2 regions of the [Enterobacter] lignolyticus SCF1 genome follow, and region 1 is predicted to be linked to the other one. Evidence: predicted binding sites of a transcription regulator. Region 1 holds the regulator's gene; the other holds the start of a gene.
The links. Region 1 encodes LexA, which represses DNA repair genes until DNA is damaged. Its sites were predicted from a motif close to TNCTGTATGTACATACAGNA; they were not measured.
Positions count from the first base shown of each region.

Region 2: a site for LexA is predicted at 8,595-8,614, ahead of rmuC (DNA recombination protein RmuC). Genes of this name have one in related genera too.

Region 1 is NC_014618.1:4,435,820-4,446,583, forward strand. It holds gene ENTCL_RS20575 (quinone oxidoreductase) at 1-981, shown strand, start outside; gene pspG (envelope stress response protein PspG) at 1,161-1,403, opposite strand; gene dusA (tRNA dihydrouridine(20/20a) synthase DusA) at 1,544-2,542, opposite strand; gene ENTCL_RS20590 (cupin domain-containing protein) at 2,735-3,223, opposite strand; gene zur (zinc uptake transcriptional repressor Zur) at 3,338-3,853, shown strand; gene dinF (MATE family efflux transporter DinF) at 3,887-5,206, opposite strand; gene lexA (transcriptional repressor LexA) at 5,275-5,883, opposite strand; gene ENTCL_RS20610 (diacylglycerol kinase) at 5,993-6,361, opposite strand; gene plsB (glycerol-3-phosphate 1-O-acyltransferase PlsB) at 6,491-8,911, shown strand; gene ubiA (4-hydroxybenzoate octaprenyltransferase) at 8,947-9,816, opposite strand; gene ubiC (chorismate lyase) at 9,829-10,326, opposite strand; gene malM (maltose operon protein MalM) at 10,513-10,764, opposite strand, start outside.
Region 2 is NC_014618.1:4,536,633-4,547,396, forward strand. It holds gene ubiD (4-hydroxy-3-polyprenylbenzoate decarboxylase) at 1-877, opposite strand, end outside; gene rfaH (transcription/translation regulatory transformer protein RfaH) at 1,051-1,539, shown strand; gene tatD (3'-5' ssDNA/RNA exonuclease TatD) at 1,542-2,324, opposite strand; gene tatC (Sec-independent protein translocase subunit TatC) at 2,367-3,149, opposite strand; gene tatB (Sec-independent protein translocase protein TatB) at 3,152-3,694, opposite strand; gene tatA (Sec-independent protein translocase subunit TatA) at 3,698-3,952, opposite strand; gene ubiB (ubiquinone biosynthesis regulatory protein kinase UbiB) at 4,029-5,669, opposite strand; gene ubiJ (ubiquinone biosynthesis protein UbiJ) at 5,666-6,271, opposite strand; gene ubiE (bifunctional demethylmenaquinone methyltransferase/2-methoxy-6-polyprenyl-1,4-benzoquinol methylase UbiE) at 6,284-7,039, opposite strand; gene rmuC (DNA recombination protein RmuC) at 7,106-8,551, opposite strand; gene udp (uridine phosphorylase) at 8,691-9,452, opposite strand; gene ENTCL_RS21075 (dienelactone hydrolase family protein) at 9,718-10,521, shown strand; gene metE (5-methyltetrahydropteroyltriglutamate--homocysteine S-methyltransferase) at 10,569-10,764, opposite strand, start outside.

The DNA of each region.
Region 1 (10,764 bases):
GCAACACGAATTGAATTTCACAAGCATGGTGGCCCGGAAGTTTTAAACGCCGTCGAGTTTACCCCCGCAGATCCCACCGAACACGAGATTCAGGTAGAAAATAAGGCTATCGGCATCAACTATATCGATACCTATATCCGCAGCGGCCTCTATCCACCGCCATCGCTGCCAAGCGGTCTGGGAACCGAAGCCGCCGGGGTCGTGAGCAAGGTCGGCAGCAGCGTGAAGCACATCAAAGCCGGCGACCGCGTGGTGTACGCCCAGTCGGCGCTTGGCGCCTACAGCTCTGTTCATAACGTGCCGGCGGATAAAGCGGCCATCCTGCCGTCGGCTATCTCATTCGAGCAGGCCGCCGCGTCGTTTCTCAAAGGGCTGACGGTGTTCTATCTGCTGCGCAAAACCTACGAGATCCAGCCGAACGAGCCGTTCCTGTTCCATGCGGCGGCGGGCGGCGTGGGGCTTATCGCCTGCCAGTGGGCAAAAGCGCTGGGCGCGAAGCTGATTGGCACCGTCGGGTCTGAGCAGAAGGCGCAGCGGGCGCTGCAGGCGGGCGCATGGAAGGTGATCAACTACCGCGACGAAAACGTGGCGGAACGGGTAAAAGAGATTACCGGCGGTAAAAAGCTGCGCGTGGTGTATGACTCCGTGGGCAGGGATACCTGGGAAATGTCGCTTGATTGCCTGCAGCGGCGCGGACTCATGGTGAGTTTCGGCAACTCCTCCGGCGCGGTCACCGGGGTTAACCTCGGCATTCTGAACCAGAAGGGCTCGCTGTACGTCACGCGCCCTTCCCTGCAAGGCTATATCACCACCCGCGAAGAGCTGGCGGAGGCCAGTAACGAACTGTTCTCGCTGATCGCCAGCGGCGTTATCAGGGTTGATGTCGCCGACGCGCAGAAATACCCGCTGGCGCAGGCGAAAAAGGCCCATGAGGTGCTGGAAAGCCGGGCGACGCAAGGCTCGAGCCTGCTGCTGCCCTGAGGAACGGGCGGATAGAAAAGTTTAGGGCTTCCCGGAGGAAGCCCTTACTTTTTATAGTTCGGCTGTATGTAGGGTACAGCTCGATGAATTTGTTAGCGCGGTGATAGTGACAGATTTATGACGACCTGCCTACGCCGCCCGGCGCAAAATTCTCATGTTGTGACGCATCCCGCAATACCTTAGTAACGCCAGCGGTCATTACGCTCATAACGTGCCGCCTTCGGCGCATTAATCGCCCGAATCACCCATACCGCCGCCACCGCCAGCAGCAGCCACGGCAGCAGCTTGAGCGTAAGCGCAAATAGCCCGCCGACAAACATCACCACCGTCGCCACCACCATAGCGGCGAGAATCCCCAGCAGAGAGACGCCCGTCACCAGCAGCATGACAAAAAACCCAATAATAAACAGTAGCTCCAGCATGGTTTTCTCCCAACCTTGATAAATCGCTTATGGATGAGCTATTACAAGAACCGTGCCAAAGTTAACATATTGAATATCAAGAAAAACGCCTCGCAGATATTCGCAAGGCGTGGTGAATTTGACGATTAAGTGGTGAAAAATTAACGACGGTTTTCCACCAGCTGCAGCGCCTGCTCCAGCACGTTGATGTCCGCGCCGGCTTTATGGGCGTTTTCGCTGAGGTAGCGGCGCCACTGCCGCGCGCCCGGAATTCCCTGGAACAGGCCCAGCATGTGGCGGGTGATATGTCCCAGGTAAGTGCCGTTGCTCAGCTCGCGCTCAATATACGGGTACATGGCACGCACCACGGCGATCGGGTCGGCATCGGCCGCGCTGGCGCCGAAAATCTCGCGATCCACCGTCGCCAGTATGCCCGGGTTCTGGTACACCTCGCGGCCAACCATCACGCCGTCCATATGCTGCAGATGCGCCTTCGCCTCGGCCAGCGATTTGATGCCGCCGTTAATCGACATCGTCAGGTGCGGAAAATCGCGTTTCAGCTGATAGACCCGCGGGTAATCCAGCGGCGGGATCTCCCGGTTCTCTTTCGGGCTTAGCCCGGACAGCCAGGCCTTGCGGGCATGGATGATAAACATCTCGCACTCGCCGCGGCCGGAAACGGTGTTAATAAATTCGCAGAGGAATTCGTAGCTGTCCTGATCGTCGATGCCGATACGGGTTTTGACCGTCACCGGAATCGACGCCGCGTCGCGCATCGCCTTCACGCAGTCCGCCACCAGCTGCGCATTGCCCATCAGGCAGGCGCCGAACATGCCGTTCTGCACGCGGTCCGACGGGCAGCCGACGTTGAGGTTGATTTCATCGTACCCGCGCGCCTGCGCAAGCTTCGCGCACTGTGCCAGCGCCGCCGGATCGCTGCCGCCGAGCTGCAGCGCAACCGGATGCTCCTCCTCGCTATAGGCCAGATAATCGCCTTTCCCGTGAATGATCGCCCCGGTGGTGACCATCTCGGTGTACAGCAGCGTCTGGCGCGACAGCAGGCGCAGGAAGTAACGACAATGCCTGTCCGTCCAGTCGAGCATCGGCGCAACAGAGAAGCGGTGTGCAGGAAAAACGGGGGATTGTGTTTCTGGCAGCATGGCGAAGTAATAAGCATCCGGTAAAAAAGGGGCGCTACTATAGCACAGGCTCAAAAAGGATACGATTTACGTCTCTACAGGTAGCGCCAGGATCAGCCGATCAGCCTCAGGTAAACCTGAATTAAAGCCGCCCGGTCCTGAACAAGCCGGGCATTTCTGCAGAAATGCCCGGCATCAGCTTTGCCTTCACGCTTACTTTCGCGACGGTTTCCCGTCATGAGGGCCAAAAAACTGCGGCGGATGATCCACCCAGCGGTCTTCCCGGGTCGCGGCATACTCCGGATTCAGCGGGTAATAAATCCGGTTATATTTTTTGTTCGCCTCCCCCACGACCAGAAGCCGCACCTCCTCCAGCGTGTTGTTGATGAAGGTATGGCACACCCCGGTTCCCGCCGGAAAACCGACGCTGTCGCCCGGCTCCAGCTGCCAGAGATAGCCGTTGATCCATGCCTGCGGACGCCCCTCCAGCACGTAGATAAACTCTTCCTCGTCGCTTTCCGCATGGGGATACGAGGTGCGGCGCCCCGGCGGCAGGCGCTCATGATGAATACCAAGACGCATCAGCCCAAGCCGACGCGCCAGCGGCGCGCCGATGGACATCAGCTCACGGCTGTCGGCATAGCGCGAATCATCCGCGTCTTCCAGTTCACGCCAGTGGCGAATACAGTCCGGTCTTTTCATGACTTTATTCCTGGATGTTGAGATGCGTCAGGTATAGCACACCCGGCGGGTTCTCGGTGTTTTTGGGATAACATGATAAAGTAAGGGTTTACTTCCACCGATCTGAGGACGTTCATGGAAAAGACCCCATCGCAGGACCTGCTCGCACAGGCTGAAAAGCTGTGCGCTCAACGCGGCGTGCGTCTGACACCGCAGCGTCTCGAAGTTCTACGCTTGATGAGCCTGCAGCAGGGCGCCATCAGCGCTTACGATCTCCTCGATCTGCTCAAAGTCAGCGAGCCGCAGGCAAAGCCCCCGACGGTGTATCGTGCGCTGGAATTTCTGCTGGAGCAAGGCTTTGTCCATAAGGTGGAGTCCACTAACAGCTATGTGCTGTGCCACCTCTTCGATAAGCCGTCTCATACCTCCGCCATGTTTATCTGCGACCGCTGCGGCGTGGTGAAAGAGGAAGCCGCTGAGGGCGTGGAAGACATTATGCATATGCTGGCCGCCCGCATGGGGTTTGCGCTGCGCCACAACGTGATTGAAGCGCATGGCCTGTGCGCGCAGTGCGTTGAAGTGGAAGCCTGCCGTTCTCAGGACTGCTGCGGGCACGACCACACCATTCAGGTTAAGAAAAAGCCGCGCTAAGGCCTGCGGCGGCGTAGCGCCACCGCCAGCCCGTTACGAAAACCAGCTATCGCGCCGCCAGTGCCGACGCCAGATCCATGCCAGCGACATCCCGCGCAGGGCAAGAAAGACGGTCAGCGACAGCCATAGCCCATGGTTGCCGAGCGCCGGGACGCTCAGCAGCGTCAGGGCAAACCCCACCGCCGCAATCGCCATACTGTTACGCATCTCCGCCCCTCGCGTGGCGCCGATAAACATGCCGTCCAGCAGGTAGCACCAGACGCCGATCACCGGCAGCACCATCTGCCAGAAAACGTAGCGGTCCGCCAGTTGGCGCAGTTCCGCAAGCGAGGTCAGCAGGGCGACGATGTGCTCGCCGGCGATGGCATAGACCCCGGCAAACGCCAGCGCCACAATGCCCGCCTGTCGGCAGGCCGCGTTCCACACGTGCAGCAGCTGGCTGCCGTCGCGGGCGCCGTAGGCCTGTCCTGAATGGGCCTCCACCGCAAAGGCAAAGCCGTCGAGGGCGTAGGCGGTAAAGGTCAGCATCGTCATCAGAACCGCATTGACCGCTACGATATCGGGGCCCAGGCGCGCGCCGAACACCGTCAACGCGCCAAAGCACAGCTGCAGCAGCAGGGAACGCAGCATGATGTCGCGGTTGAGCGCCAGCAGGCGACGGAAGTTGCCGCGCCACGTCGTTTTCAGCATCGTCACGCTGATGCCGCGCAGGGTCATCACCCGCCGTACCATCAGCAGACCGATGAAGAAGGTCGCGTACTCGGCGCAGACGGTCGCCAGCGCGGCGCCCTGCACGTTCATATGCAGCCCCATCACCAGCCAGAGGTCGAGCGCAATGTTAAGCACGTTGCCCACCACCAGCAGGATAACCGGCGCCCGGGCGTACTGTACGCCGAGCAGCCAGCCAAGCAGCACCAGATTAGCCAGAGAGGCCGGGGCGCTGAGCCAGCGGATTTCAAGAAAGCGTCTGGCCTGCTCCAGCACCGCATCGCTGCCGCCCACAATATGCAGCGCCAGCTCAATCAGCGGCGTACGCAGCAGGACGATCGCCGCCCCGGCGCCCAGCGCCAGCAGCAGCGGCTGGATCAGCGCCCGCGCCAGGCGCAGAGGGTCTCGCGCACCAAACGCCTGAGCGGTTAATCCCGTGGTGCTCATACGCAGGAACAGCAGCAGCATAAACAGGAAACTGGTCGCCGTTGCGCCAATGGCAACGCCGCCCAGGTACACCGGGCTGTCGAGATGGCCGATCACGGCGGTATCCACCAGGCCAAGCAGCGGTACGGTGATGTTGGAGAAAATCATCGGCAGCGCGAGGCGCCATAACGCTTTATCCGCAGGGGTAAACAGCGACATGGAGAAAACCTGTGGTGATCAGAAATCGCGGCGGCGCCAGGAAAAGCGCCGCCGGAGAAGGGAGGAAATTACAGCCACTCGCCGTTGCGAATCACGCCGACCGCCAGTCCTTCGATGGAGAAATTATGCTGACGCAGATCGACCACAATCGGGGAAAACTCGCTGTTTTCCGGCAGCAGTTCCACGACGCTGCCCTGCTTTTTCAGACGCTTCACGGTAACTTCATCGTCGATACGCGCGACGACGACCTGGCCGTTACGCACGTCCTGCGTTTTATGTACCGCCAGCAGATCGCCGTCGAGGATGCCGATATCCTTCATCGACATGCCGCTTACGCGCAGCAGGAAGTCCGCGCTGGGTTTGAACATCGCCGGGTCGACCTGGTAGTGACCCTCAATGTGCTGCTGCGCCAGCAGCGGTTCACCCGCGGCGACGCGCCCCACCAGCGGCAGCCCTTCTTCCTCTTCCGTCAGCAGACGGATCCCGCGGGAAGCGCCGGAAACGATTTCAATTGCGCCTTTACGCGCCAGCGCTTTCAGATGCTCTTCAGCAGCGTTCGGGGAGCGGAACCCCAGACGCTGCGCGATTTCCGCACGCGTGGGTGGCATCCCCGTCTGGCTGATGTGATCCCGGATGAGATCAAACACCTCTTGCTGCCTGGTCGTTAACGCTTTCATTCCGCCCCCTGGGTGTATATACAGTTATGCTGTGAGTATATACAGTTAACGGCGAATTTGGAACCACAAAACGCATAAAAAACCAGACGTTTGCGCAATTCCACGAGCCTTATCGCAAATGTGGCCAGAGAAGCGTGCCCCAGGTGATGAGGGCGATAAAAATCGACAGCAGCACCGCCGCCGACCCCATATCCTTAGCGCGCCCCGACAGCTCATGGCGTTCGGAACCGATGCGATCGACCACCGCTTCAATCGCACTATTGAGAATTTCCACTATCATCACCAGAAGCACAGAGCCAATCAGCAGCACGCGCGTAATGGCGTCGACATCCAGCCAGCACGCGATAATGACGGCGATGACGGCCACGGTGCCCTCCTGACGGAATGCGGCTTCGTTTTTCCACGCGGCGCGGAATCCCTGCCAGGAATAGCCTGCCGCTTTGATGATTCGGGTAAGCCCGGTGGTATCATTTGCCATCAAAAAACCCTTTTTTCATATTTAGCGTCAATGTCACTTTGCATCAAACGCGGTAGAACAGAAATCCTGCGCACTTTCTGTTATCCTTGCGGCGCATTTGCATGATTAACCAGAGGCTTTACATCGTTTATGTCTGGCTGGCCACGAATTTACTACAAATTACTGAATTTACCATTAAGCGTGCTGGTAAAAAGCAAGTCCATTCCGGCGGAACCTGCCCCGGAGCTTGGGCTCGATACGTCACGCCCTATTATGTACGTTCTGCCGTATAACTCGAAGGCGGACCTACTGACGCTGCGCGCCCAATGCCTGGCGCACGACCTCCCCGACCCGCTGGAACCGCTGGAAATCGACGGCACCGTGCTGCCGCGTCATATTTTCATCCATGGCGGACCGCGCGTGTTTACCTGGTACACGCCGAAAGAAGAGTCCATCAAGCTGTTCCATGACTACCTGGATCTGCATCGCAGCAATCCGAATCTGGACGTGCAGATGGTGCCGGTTTCGGTAATGTTCGGCCGCTCGCCGGGTCGTGAAAAAGGCGAGGTCAACCCGCCGCTGCGCATACTCAACGGCATCCAGAAATTCTTCGCCGTCACCTGGCTTGGCCGCGACAGCTTTGTCCGCTTCTCGCCGTCGGTGTCGCTGCGCTGGATGGCCACCGAACACGGCACTGATAAAACGATAGCCCAGAAGCTGGCGCGCGTCGCGCGTATGCACTTTGCCCGTCAGCGTCTGGCGGCAGTAGGCCCGCGCCTGCCGGCGCGTCAGGACCTGTTCAATAAGCTGCTGGCGTCGAAAGCCATCGCCCGCGCCGTAGAAGACGAAGCGCGCAGCAAGAAAATCTCCCATGAGAAAGCGCAGCAAAACGCCGTGGCGCTGATGGAAGAGATCGCCGCCAACTTCTCCTATGAGATGATTCGCCTGACCGACCGCGTGCTGGGCTTTACCTGGAACCGTCTGTACCAGGGGATCAACGTCCATAACGCCGAGCGCGTGCGCCAGCTGGCCCACGACGGCCACGAGATTGTCTATGTGCCCTGCCACCGCAGCCATATGGACTACCTGCTGCTCTCCTACGTGCTCTATCACCAGGGGCTGGTGCCGCCGCATATCGCCGCCGGCATCAACCTGAACTTCTGGCCCGCCGGGCCGATTTTCCGCCGCCTGGGCGCGTTCTTTATTCGCCGCACCTTTAAGGGCAACAAGCTCTACTCCACCGTTTTTCGCGAGTATCTGGGCGAGCTGTTCAGCCGCGGCTACTCCGTGGAGTATTTTGTCGAGGGCGGCCGCTCCCGTACCGGGCGTCTGCTGGATCCGAAAACCGGCACCCTGTCTATGACCATCCAGGCGATGCTGCGCGGCGGCACCCGCCCAATCACCCTCGTGCCTATCTACATCGGCTACGAACACGTGATGGAAGTGGGCACCTACGCCAAAGAACTGCGCGGCGCGACGAAAGAGAAAGAGAGCCTGCCGCAGATGCTGCGCGGCTTAAGCAAGCTGCGCAACCTCGGCCAGGGCTACGTCAACTTCGGCGAACCTATGCCACTGATGACCTGGCTCAACCACCACGTTCCGGAGTGGCGCGAGTCTATCGACCCGATTGAAGCCATTCGTCCGGCCTGGCTGACCCCGACGGTCAACAGCATTGCCGCCGATCTGATGGTGCGTATCAACAACGCCGGGGCGGCGAACGCCATGAACCTGTGCTGTACCGCCCTGCTCGCCTCCCGCCAGCGTTCGCTGACCCGCGAGCAGCTGACGCAGCAGCTGGAGTGCTATCTGCAGCTGATGCGCAACGTGCCATACTCGACGGACTCCACGGTTCCGACGGCGACCGCCAGCGCGCTTATCGATCACGCGCTGCAGATGAACAAGTTCGAAGTCGAGAAAGACACCATCGGCGATATCATCATTCTGCCGCGCGAGCAGGCGGTGCTGATGACCTACTATCGCAACAACATCGCGCATATGCTGATTCTGCCGTCGCTGCTGGCGGCTATCGTCACCCAGCATCGCCACATTTCCCGCGAAAGCATGCTGCGCCATGTGGAAACGCTCTATCCGATGCTGAAAGCCGAGCTGTTCCTGCGCTGGGACACCGCGGAGCTGGCGGGCGTTATCGACATGCTGATTGCGGAAATGCAGCGCCAGGAGCTTATCTCGCTGCATGATGACGAGGTGCGGATCAACCCGTCGCACTCCCGCTCCCTGCAGCTGCTGGCCGCAGGCGCTCGCGAGACGCTGCAGCGCTATGCGATCACCTTCTGGCTGCTGAGCGCTAACCCGTCCATCAACCGCAGCACGCTGGAAAAAGAGAGCCGCACGGTGGCGCAGCGCCTGTCGGTGCTGCACGGCATCAACGCGCCGGAGTTCTTCGATAAAGCGGTATTCAGCACGCTGGTGCTGACGCTGCGCGACGAGGGCTATATCAGCGATACAGGCGATGCGGAGCCGGAAGAGACGATGAAGGTCTATCAGATGCTGGCGGAGCTGATTACCTCCGACGTGCGTTTGACTATCGAGAGCGCGTCGCAGGACGCGTAAACGCAAAAGGCCCTCTCAGCGAGAGGGCCTTTTTATTAGCTGAAGTAGCTCATCGCCAGGCCGATAAACAGCACCAGCCCGACATAGTTGTTGTTCATAAAGGCCTTAAAGCAGGCGTCGCGCTCGCGGTTTTTGATCAGCTTTTGCTGATAGACAAACAGCGCGCCCGCCACGAACACAGACCAGTAAAACGCCCCGTTAAGCCCGCTCAGCCAGCCCACTGTCGCCATCATCGCCAGCACGGCAACCTGCAAAATACCGATGATAAGCTTATCGCTTTCGCCAAACAGAATGGCCGTCGATTTGATGCCTATCTTCAGGTCGTCATCGCGGTCCACCATCGCATACTGGGTGTCATACGCTACCGCCCAGCAGATATTGGTCAGGAACATCAGCCAGCAGCTCAGCGGCAATGATTCGCTCACCGCCGCATAGGCCATCGGTATCGACCAGCCGAACGCCGCCCCCAGCACCACCTGCGGCAGGTGGGTGTAGCGCTTCATGAACGGGTAAACCCAGGCCAGCGCCAGGCCCGCTACCGACAGCAGAATGGTCATGCGGTTAAGCGTCAGCACCAGCAGAAAAGAGAGCAGCACCAGCAGCACGAACAGCGCCCGGGCCTCGTTCTCGCTGACGTCGCCGCGGGGCAGCGGGCGGTTGGCGGTGCGCTTCACGTGGCCGTCAAATTTGCGATCCGCGTAGTCGTTGACCACGCAGCCCGCGGCGCGCATCAGCCAGACGCCGGCGACAAACACGGCGAGGATCCACAGCGGCGGTACGCCAGGCGTCGCCACCCACAGCGCCCACAGGGTGGGCCATAGCAGCAGCAGCGTGCCAATCGGTTTGTCAGTACGCATCAGGCGGTTATAGGCCTGCAACTTGTTCTGCGTCAGACTCCACTCCATCTTTACTTCCTCTCAGTACAACGGTGATGCAGGTAAAAACAGCTCCGTCAGCAGCAGCGGTTTTCCGCTCAGCCGAAGGCGGGAACGGCGTCCCCAGAGCTCTGCATGCTTGCCAATCTCAATAAAATCTCGGGTCAGGGTCGATGAGGTAAACAGGTAACGTCCGAGCGGCGTTTTCCCGAGGTTCTGCAGCGCCAGCTCCGGGCCGCACAGCGTCGACGCCGGCACCACGGTCCGCCCGGCAAGCCAGGGCTCATCGTCGGCGCAAAGCAAAATTTCGCGCAGCCAGTAGCGCTCGTCAACGGGCAGCAGCGCCGCTTCTTGCGCAATCTCGTCGCGGTTTACGAAGTCTTCACGAATGAGCGTGACCGTGACGCGTTTACCCTGTTGCTCAAAACGCCTGGTCATGGAATCTTCCAGCAACAGCCAGTCGCGCAGCTGGGCATCGAGTTCAGGAATCTCGTCGTAGTAACGCAGCGCACGCAGTTGCGTCAGCGCAGGGTGTGACATACTGGCTCTCCGATACATAACTAAACGCATTGTATCGTAGAAACGCCTTCGCGGAAGGGTGAAACGTTAATATACGATCAATAGCGCAACAGAGGTACAACACCTGCCGCTGCGCCAGAAAAAAGGGTGCGTCCGAATGGACGCACCGAAAGGCATGGCCTAAACATCAGCACTGCGGGGAGACGGTTACCCCTTGCCTTTTACACTGCTGATAAAGGTGGCGCGCGCCGAGGTCGAACCGAGACGTTCGGCTTCGTTCAGGAGTTTCAGCGCTTTATCGATATCGCCTTTTGCGACGGCCTGTTTGATGGCGGCGTTAAAATAGCTTTCCGTGTCGTTGAGCATCGGTTCGCTCTTCGCCGCAGGCGCAGGTGCCGCAGCGGCCACCGGTGCAGCGGTCGCGGCCGCCACCGGCGCGCTGTACGCCGGCGCGGCGGT
Region 2 (10,764 bases), 100 kb from region 1:
TGTAGTAGCCCGTATGGTCGCCATACGGGCCTTCCGGCGCCGTTTCACCCGCTTCAATATAGCCTTCCAGCACGATCTCCGCGCTGGCCGGCACTTCGAGATCGTTGGAAATACACTTCACAACTTCGGTTTTGGTGCCGCGCAGCAGCCCGGCAAACGCGTACTCAGACAGCGTATCCGGCACCGGCGTGACCGCGCCAAGAATGGTGGCCGGATCGGCCCCCAGCGCGACCGATACCGGAAAACGTTCGCCCGGATGCGCCGCGCACCACTCCTGAAAATCCAGCGCACCGCCGCGGTGCGACAGCCAGCGCATAATAAGCTTGTTGCGCCCGATGAGCTGCTGACGATAAATTCCGAGATTCTGCCGCTCTTTATGCGGCCCGCGGGTCACCGTCAGCCCCCAGGTAATGAGCGGCGCGGCGTCTTCCGGCCAGCAGGTCATTATCGGAATACGGTTAAGATCCACGTCGTCGCCCTGCATCATTTTCTGCTGGCACGGCGCGTTACGCAGGCGCTTCGTCGGCATATTCAGTACCTGCTTAAACTGCGGCAGCTTATCGAACAGGTCGCGGAACCCTTTCGGCGGTTCAGGCTCTTTCAGGAACGCCAGCAGCTTTCCGACTTCACGCAGCGCGCTGACATCCTCTTGCCCCATGCCCATGGCGACACGACGCGGCGTGCCGAACAGGTTGCACAGCACCGGCATGTCGAAACCCTTCGGGTTTTCAAACAGCAGCGCCGGGCCTCCCGCACGCAGGGTACGATCGGCAATTTCGGTGATCTCAAGATGGGGATCGACAGGCAGGGTGATGCGTTTAAGCTCGCCCTGTTGTTCCAGCAGTGTCAGAAAGTCGCGCAGATCGTGGTATTTCATGGAGTCAACAATAACCTCTTTGTAAGCGCTTCATTATACGGCCTTCAGCCGCGCTATGCTGTAATTTTGTTAAATTAGCGTGAAGTCTGAGAACATCCGCACAGGCAAGAATCGCCTTCGCTATCGCGGCGTGCTTTTGTTATGCTTGCTGCGAAATTTTGGAAAGAGTGATTATGCAAGCCTGGTATTTACTGTACTGCAAACGCGGGCAACTTCAGCGTGCCCAGGAACATCTCGAACGACAGGCGGTAAATTGCCTGACGCCTATGATTGCACTGGAAAAAATCATCCGGGGCAAGCGTACCACCGTCAGCGAGCCACTTTTCCCCAATTATCTGTTTGTGGAATTCGACCCCGAAGTGATCCACACCACCACCATCAACGCAACGCGCGGCGTCAGCCACTTTGTTCGCTTTGGCGCGCATCCGGCGCTGGTTCCCTCCACGGTGATTCACCAGCTTTCGATCTATAAACCGGAAGGTATCATCGACCCGCAGACGCCGCACCCCGGCGACAGCGTCGTTATCACCGAAGGCGCGTTTGAAGGGCTGAAGGCCATTTTTACCGAGCCCGACGGCGAGGCCCGCTCCATGCTGCTGCTCAACTTGCTCAACCAGCAGATCCTGCAGAGCGTGAAAAATACCGACTTTCGTAAGACCTGACGTTACATCGCCACGCCAAACAGCGTTCTCACGTTGTTATCCGTTTCCCCGGAAAGCCACTGCGCATCTTCACCCCGCCAGTGGGCAATTCGCGCCATAATATGCGCCAGATAAGCAGGCTCGTTACGCCGTGAGCCGGGCTTTGGCGTCATATCGCGCGGCAGCAGGTAGGGCGCATCGGTTTCCACCATCAGACGGTTTGCCGGGATGAGTGGCAGCATATCGCGCAGCGCCAGACCGCGCCGCTCATCGCACACCCACCCGGTAATACCGATATACAGCCCGTGGCGGAGGCAATCCTGAAGCTCGTCGCGGGTACCGGTAAAACAGTGCAGCACCGCGCCCGGCAGCTTATCAAGCCAGGGCGTCAGCAGCGCCATAAACCGTTCATGCGCGTCACGGCAGTGGAGAAAAACCGGCATCCCGCACTCTGCCGCCAGCGCCAGCTGAGCGCTGAACGCCGCCTCCTGCGCCTGCGGAGTGGAAAAATTACGGTTGAAATCAAGCCCGCACTCGCCGATGGCCACCACCTCAGGCGCCTGCGCCAGCGTGCGAATGCGCTGCTCCGTTTCCCGGGTCCAGCGGCTGCTGTCATGCGGATGCACACCCGCCGTCGACCAACAGCGCGCGTGGCGCTGCGCCAACGCCAGCGCCTGCTCGCTTTCGTGCAAACTGGTGCCGGTCAGCAGCATACCGCTCAGCCCGGCTGCAAAAGCGCGCGCCACGACCGCATCATGGTCGCGGGCAAACTGCGGGCTGGTCAGGTTTACGCCGATATCAAACATACAGACTCCCATACAACAACCGCCCTTTCGGGCGGCTGGCGATTATTCTTCTTTGGACTCCGTTTCGGATTCGCTGTCCTCTTCGGCATCGCGATCGCGCGACAGCCGTTTACCGGTATAGAAGCGCGAGAAGAAGATCCCCACTTCAAACAGGCAATACATCGGAATGGCAAGCAGCGTCTGCGAAAACACGTCCGGCGGCGTCAGCAGCATCCCGACCACGAACGCGCCAACCAGCACGTAGGGGCGCTTCTTACGCAGATCTTCCGGAGTCGTCACGCCCACCCAGCACAGCAGCACAATGGCGACCGGCACTTCAAACGACACGCCGAAGGCCATAAACAGCGCCATGACGAAATCGAGGTAACTGCGGATATCCGTCGACACCTGCACGCCGATCGGCGCCGTGTGGGTCAGGAAGCCAAACGCCAGCGGGAAAACCACGAAGTAAGCAAACGCCATACCGATATAGAACAGCAGCGTACTGGAGACCAGCAGCGGCACCACCAGGCGGCGTTCATGCTTATACAGCGCCGGCGCCACAAACGCCCACACCTGGTAAAGGATAACCGGCGCAGACAGGATGATGGAGACCATAAAGGTCAGCTTGATCGGGGTGAAAAACGGTGACGCGACGTCGGTCGCAATCATCGTCGCCCCTGCCGGCATATGCTTGATAAGCGGCGCCGAAACCAGCTGATAAATGTCATTGGCGAAGTAGACCAACGCCAGAAAAATCGCAAAGACCGCAATGATGCAGTTGATCAGGCGTTTACGGAGCTCAATCAAATGCGCGATCAGCGGTTGAGTATCTTCTACGCCCATGTTTACGGTTTATCACTCGATACGGGGGATGGTTCGGCAACCGGTGCCGTCGTCTTTACGGTCGCGCTAACCTTCTCGTCAGGCGCCGCCGCGTTTTGTTCCGTCGATACGGCTTCAGCTGCCTGCGCGCCGCCGTGAGCCTGAGGCTCCGACGCCGCAGGCGTCTTCTCCACGGCAGGCGGCGCGTTATCCGCTTTCGCCGCCGGGCTATGGATGGTATTGGCTTCGTCGCTCGCTTTTTCCGGATCGTGCTGCGTGTAGGAACGCTTCATCGACTCCGCCGCTTCACGCAGCTCATCCATAGAGGCTTTAAGCTCAGGGGTAAGATTATCCAGGCTGGCCTTTTCGACCTTTTTCAGGCTTTCCTGAAACTCCTGCAGTTTCAGCTCCTGTGCGAGCTCGTTTTGCACCGTCGATGCCAGCGAGCGCAGCGCGCGCACCCATCCCGCAACGGTCTTCACCGCAACGGGTAGCCGCTGCGGCCCAAGGACTATCAGGCCGATAATAAATACCAGCAGCAGTTCACTGAAACCAATGTCGAACACGAATTACACCTGCTCTTTGTCGTGGCGTTTTGCATCGTCTTTTTTGGCGTCATCCTGCTTTTCAGACAGTGATTTCGGTGGGAAATCAGCGTCCTGAGCGGATGTTTCCTTCTTCTCTTCGTCATCGCTCATGGCTTTTTTAAAGCCTTTGATCGATGCGCCCAGGTCAGATCCCAACGAGCTCAGCTTTTTCGTCCCGAAAAGCAGAACTACGATAACGACGATAATCAATAACTGCCAAATACTGATACCACCCATACATGTTCCTCTGTGCCAGATGATAAATTAACCATTGGCGTGCATGTTACACGCCTTCTTAATGATGATGCAAAAATCAGCGCCCTTTCCGCCAGCCGATAAACCACACCACCAGACCGCCCGCCATCAGCCAGGCGGGATGCATTCCCCACTCAGGACGATTGATCAGCAGTAGCGTACCGCTAAGCATCAGCACCGACCCGACGCCAAACAGATAACGGGACTGCCCCTGACGAGCAGGGTTGGCTTCCATTACGCGGGCGATTTTATCAATGCTCAGCTGCAGGTGTTTGCCCTGGCGCAAAGTGTCATAAATCAGCTCAGGAATTTCCGGCATTTTTTCGATCCAGAACGGCGCTTTCTCTTTTAACGCCCGCGCCAGCGCCGGAAGCCCTACCTGATCTTTAAGCCATGACTCGAGGAAAGGTTTCGCCGTCTTCCATAAGTCTAACTGAGGATAGAGCTGCCTTCCTACGCCCTCAACGTAAAGTAATGTTTTTTGCAGTAAAACCAGCTGTGGCTGAACTTCCATATTGAAGCGTCGCGCGGTGTTAAACAGATTCAATAACACGTGGCCAAAAGAGATTTCCGCCAGCGGTTTTTCAAAAATCGGCTCGCACACCGTACGGATGGCAAATTCGAACTCTTCAACGTTAGTATCGGCAGGAACCCAGCCGGAATCGACGTGCAGCTCGGCTACCTTGCGGTAATCGCGGTTGAAGAACGCAATAAAGTTTTCCGCCAGATAGCGCTTATCTTCTTTATTCAGCGAACCGACGATACCGCAGTCAATCCCGATATATTTCGGGTTTTCCGGGTGCTCGTAGCTGACAAAGATATTCCCTGGATGCATATCCGCATGGAAGAAGCTGTCGCGAAAGACCTGGGTAAAGAACACCTGCACGCCGCGCTCGGCCAGCAGTTTCATGTTGGTGCCCTGCTTCTCCAGCGTTTCGATATCCGATACCGGGATACCGTAGATACGCTCCATCACCAGCATGTTCTGGCTGCAGTAGTCGGAAAATACCTCGGGCACGTACAGCATGGGGCTGTTTTCAAAATTGCGACGTAGCTGGATGGCGTTCGCCGCCTCACGCAGCAGGTTCAGCTCGTCGATCAGCGTTTTTTCATATTCGCGCACCACTTCCAGCGGGCGCAGACGGCGACCGTCCGGCAGCAGGCGCGGCACCCAGCGCGCCAGGCGATAGATAAGCTTCATATCCGCTTTGATAACCGGCAGGATATCGGGGCGGATCACTTTGATAACCACCTCTTTGCCGTTTTCTTTCAGCTTCGCGGTATGCACCTGCGCAATAGAGGCGGACGCCAGCGGCTGAACGTCGAAATCATCAAACCAGCTTTCTACCGGAATATCGCCCATCGCCTTTTCAATCTGCTTTTGCGCCAGCGCGCCGTCAAACGGCGCAACGCGGTCCTGCAGCAACGCCAGCTGATCGGCGATTTGCGGCGGGAAAAGATCGCGGCGGGTGGAGAGCATCTGCCCGAATTTGATCCATACCGGCCCCAGCTCCTGCAGCGCAAGACGCAGGCGTTCGCCTAACGGCTGATGTTTATGGCGATTCGGCATCCAGAAGAGCATACGCCGCCAGACACGCAGCGGCAGCGTAATGCGAATTTTGGGAATGAGCTCGTCAAGCCCGTAACTCAAAAAGGTACGGATGATAAAATACAGGCGCCGAATTTCTCCTGGCGTCATTTCCCCTCCAGTTTTTCCAGTCGTTTGCTGAAGGCCTCTACGGCGCGTTCAACCGCTGCCGTCTCTTCGGCAAACCACGCGACTTCCAACGGCCCCGGCGCCATGCGCCACTCTTCGGTGATTGCTTCCGCAACATAGCGCTGCTGGCGCTGAAGACCGCGTTTGAGGAACATTGCGCCGCCCCGCAGCGCTTTACTGACGCCCTCGGCGGCGATATCGCCGGTGTAGGGCGCCAGCAGTTCGGCAGGATCGAATTCCGCCAGATCAGCGAGCGCGACAAAATTCTGTACGACCTGCAGATCGCCGTCGACTTCGAGATCGCCACTGCGGATAAGCGCCGTCAGCTGCTGTCGGTTGCGCAGCTGCGGCAGTACGCCAACGCGCGTCGTAACCGTGCAGTCGGCCTCACCTTCCCATGCGCCGAGCACGTCAATCTGCCTATCGCTGAACACCAGCACCAGCGGCGACGTGAACTCTTTCAACTCCACACGCAGCACTTTCCCCAGCAGCCGCTGGCGCGCCGGTTTCAGCGCGCGCTCGCGCCACAGGAAGGTATTCAGCGCGCTTTCAATACCTGCGGTCACTAAGGGTTGAAAAGGCATGATGCACTCCTGTCAGAACTTGTAGCCGCGATGCAGCGCCACAATGCCCGCCGTCAGGTTGTAGTAATCCACGCTGTCAAAACCGGCATCCTGCATCATCGCCTTCAGCGTCGGCTGATCCGGATGCATACGAATAGATTCCGCCAGATAGCGATAGCTTTCCGCATCGTTGGCCACCATTTCACCAATACGCGGCAGAATGTGGAACGAGTAGGCATCGTAGGCTTTGCTCAGCGGTTCGATAATCGGTTTGGAAAATTCCAGCACCAGCAGACGTCCGCCCGGCTTGAGCACGCGATACATGGAGCGCAGCGCTTTGTCTTTGTCGGTGACGTTGCGAAGACCAAAAGAAATGGTGATGCAGTCAAACGTGTTATCCGGGAAAGGCAGCGCTTCGGCGTTCGCCTGCACATATTCCACGTTGCCAACCACGCCGATGTTGCGCAGCTTTTCACGGCCCATTTTGAGCATTGAGTCGTTGATATCAGCAAGAACGACGCGGCCCGTTTCGCCAACCAGACGGGAAAACTTCGCCGTCAGATCGCCGGTTCCACCCGCCAGGTCGAGCACTTTCTGCCCGCGGCGCACGCCGCTGCAGTCAATGGTGAAGCGCTTCCACAAACGATGGATACCAAATGACATCAGGTCATTCATGACATCATACTTAGCGGCTACAGAATGGAATACATGTGCCACCATGTCAGCCTTCTGCGATTTGGCGACCGTCTGGAAGCCAAAGTGCGTCGTTTCTTGTGAATCCTCAACCATCTCAATGCCTGCTTATCCAGAAAATGTCCGTCGAGTGTAACAGATTGGGCGCGTTTACCCTATGGTTCAACCTTGCTGCGAAAAGCGAGGAGCAACGCCGCGCGGCGTATCAGGCGCGGTTAAGTCGCTGTCTTCATTTGACGCCTGAGCGTCGTGCAAGCGCGGCTCTTCCTCTTCCGCCGTGGCCTGCTCGACTAAATCGGGATTAATCTCGCGTTTAACCTCAACGCCAAGGCTGCGAAAGGACTCCGCCTGTACCAGCAAATTGCCACGGCCGGTGGCCAGTTTTTTCATGGCCTGCCGATAGTTGTCCTGGGCTTTGTCGAGGCTCTGCCCCATCGCCGACATATCATCAACAAACAGCCGCATTTTGTCGTACAGGCGGCTGGCGCGATCGGCGATCTGCTGCGCGTTGCGGCTCTGGTGCTCATAGCGCCACAGATTGGCTATCGTGCGCAGCGCCACCAGCAGCGTCGTGGGGCTGACCAGCATGATATTGTTTTTCAGCGCTTCGGTAATCAGCTCCGGCTGGCGGTCTATCGCCAGCAAAAACGCCGGTTCGACCGGGATAAACATCAGAACATAATCGAGGCTGCGCAGCCCCGGAAGCTGCTGATAATCTTTGCGACCAAGCAGCCGGATATGGTTGCGCAGCGAGGCGATATGCTCCTGCAGCGCGGCTTCCCGCACGTAGTCATCTTCCGCATTGAAGTAGCGCTCATAGGCCACCAGCGTCATTTTGGCGTCAATGACCACATCTTTGCCCTGCGGCAAACGGACAATGACGTCCGGCTGCATGCGGGCGCGAGCCTCGGTCTCAATACTGACCTGGGTCTGATATTCATAGCCTTCGCGCAGCCCCGACGCCTCCAGCACGCGGGTCAACACCACTTCGCCCCAGTTGCCCTGCGTTTTGTTGTCGCCCTTCAGCGCCTTCGTCAGATTGACGGCCTCCTGCGCCATCTGCGCATTCAGCTGCTGCAGGTTGCGGATCTCATGGGCCAGCGTGTGACGCTCCCTCGCCTCCTGGCCAAAACTCTCCTGCACCTGGCGGCGAAAGCCGTCCAGCTGCTCGCGCAGCGGCGTCAGCAGCCCATGCAGGCTTTGCCGGTTTTGTTCATCTACCCGTCGGTTGCTGTGCTCAAAGATGCGGTTGGCAAGGTTTTCAAACTGCTCGCTGAGGCGCTGTTCGCTGTTCATCATCTGGCGAATGTTGTCTTCGGCGTGCAGCTGGGTGGATTCCAGACGGGTGGAAACCTCGCGGAGATCCGCCTCCAACGAGGTGTTGATCTCACGCAGGCTGCGCAGTTCGTTGTTCAGCAGCGCGCACTCGTCGCGCCAGTGCTCGTTTTGCGCAAGCTGCTGCTTTACCGCGCTTAGCTCGCCAAAGATATCCCGCTGCTCGGCCAGCAAATCCGCCTGCTGCTGCGCATGACGGTAGCTTGCCGCCAGCCACCCGACCAGCATGGCCGCGAGCGCCACAACGGCATAAATAATGATAGAGATATCCACAACGCCCCCTGCATCAAGGTATTACCCGCACAAAATAGAATTGTGCTGTATAAACGTCCAGTTTGAAAGGAGTTTCCTGCGAGGCGCTACGCAAAAAGAAAAAGGCCGAACGCGTCGGCCTTAATGAGAAAGGGGTCGGTTAGAGCAGGCGACGGGCGGCTTCCACCACGATTTTCACCGCGTGGCTTTCCGTCTGCTTCATGGTTTCCGCGTTCGGAATTTCCTGCTGAGTGCGGTTAACGATAACGCCCGCCACCATACCGGCGCGCAGGCCCTGGCTTGAGCACATGGTCAGCAGCGTTGCGGACTCCATTTCGTAGTTCATGACGCCCATGGACTGCCACTCTTCCATGGAGCCTTTGAAGCGGCTTACCACACGACCAGAGAAGGTGTCATAACGCTCCTGGCCCGGATAGAAGGTATCAGAAGAGGCGGTCACGCCCACGTGGGTAGTTGCGCCAACGGCTTTTGCCGCGTCAACCAGCGCCGTGGTGCAGGTGAAATCAGCAACCGCCGGATATTCCATCGGTGCGAAGTGCAGGCTGGCGCCATCGAGGCGTACAGAGGCCGTAGTCACCAGCACGTCGCCGACATTGATATGTGGCTGAATAGCGCCAGTCGTCCCGACGCGCAGGAAGGTGCGAATGCCCAGCTGCGCCAGTTCTTCTACCGCGATGGACGTGGACGGGCCGCCGATGCCGGTGGAGCAGACAATCACCGGCTTACCGTCAAGCTCGGCGCGCCAGGAGGTAAATTCGCGATGCGATGCCAGTTTTACCGGCTTATCCATCAGCGCGGCGATCTTTTCCACACGCTCAGGATCGCCAGGGACGATAGCGAGCTGGGCCCCTTGTAAATCTTTTTTGGTGAGGCCGAGATGAAAAACATCAGACTTGGACATATAAAACTCCTCTGTGGGTCGATTTGTCAGCACAAGCAAAAAGGTACTTTACAGAAGCGACGGGACTATTTTCGTGACGCCCATCACCACCAATGAAAATGATTGCATTAATTTTCCATTAAATGATGATTTACATCACATTAACGAGCTATCCATTTCGTTCCTGCACAAAAGATAGCCCGTTTCTGGCACTGTGGATCGTTAACCTGCGGTCTATAGTTAACACTGCGCGACATGGCACAGTTTAGAAGGTACGGAGAATACCATGACTCAAAAAACGGGTTTTGCACCTGCGGCCTCTCCCCTGGCCTCGACCATCGTCAGTACCCCAGAAGACGCCATTTCCTCAGGAGAGACGTCGATCCCATCGCAAGGCGACAATATGCCGGCTTTCCATGCCCGTCCCAAACAGGCGACCGGCCCGCTGCCGGTGGTCATTGTGGTACAGGAAATTTTCGGCGTACATGAGCATATCCGCGACATCTGCCGCCGCCTGGCGCTGGAGGGCTATCTGGCGATTGCGCCGGAGCTCTATTTCCGTCAGGGCAGCCCCGACGATTATGCCGATATCCCCTCGCTGTTCAGCGGGCTGGTGTCCAAAGTTCCCGATGCCCAGGTGCTGGCCGACCTCGACCATGTCGCCAGCTGGGCATCGCGCAACGGCGGCGACGCCCATCGCCTGCTGATTACCGGGTTCTGCTGGGGCGGGAGGATCGCCTGGCTGTATGCCGCGCATAATCCGCAGCTCAAGGCCGCCGTGGCCTGGTACGGTAAGCTGGTTGGCGATAAATCGCTAAATTCGCCGAAACACCCGGTGGACATCGCCGTTGAGCTGAATGCGCCGGTGCTGGGCCTGTACGGCGGTCAGGATCCCAGCATTTCGCTGGAGAGCGTGGACACCATGCGTCACGCGCTACGGGCGGCCAATGCCCACGCCGACATCATCGTCTACCCGGAGGCCGGGCACGCCTTTAACGCGGACTACCGCCCGAGCTATCATGAAGAGTCGGCGAAAGATGGCTGGCAGCGCATGCTGGAGTGGTTTGCGCGCTACGGCGCCAAAAAATAAACCAAACAGGCCCGGTTGCCGGGCCTGTTTACCGCGACGGCCGCGGATTACGCCTGACGCAAATTCTGCGCCGCTTTCACCATGTTCGCCAGCGCGCTGCGGGTTTCCGGCCAGCCGCGGGTTTTCAGGCCGCAGTCCGGGTTCACCCATAGACGCTCAGCCGGAATACGCTGGGCGGCTTTCTTCAGCAGGGCTTCAATCCATTCCACGCTCGGGACGTTCGGGGAGTGGATGTCATAAACG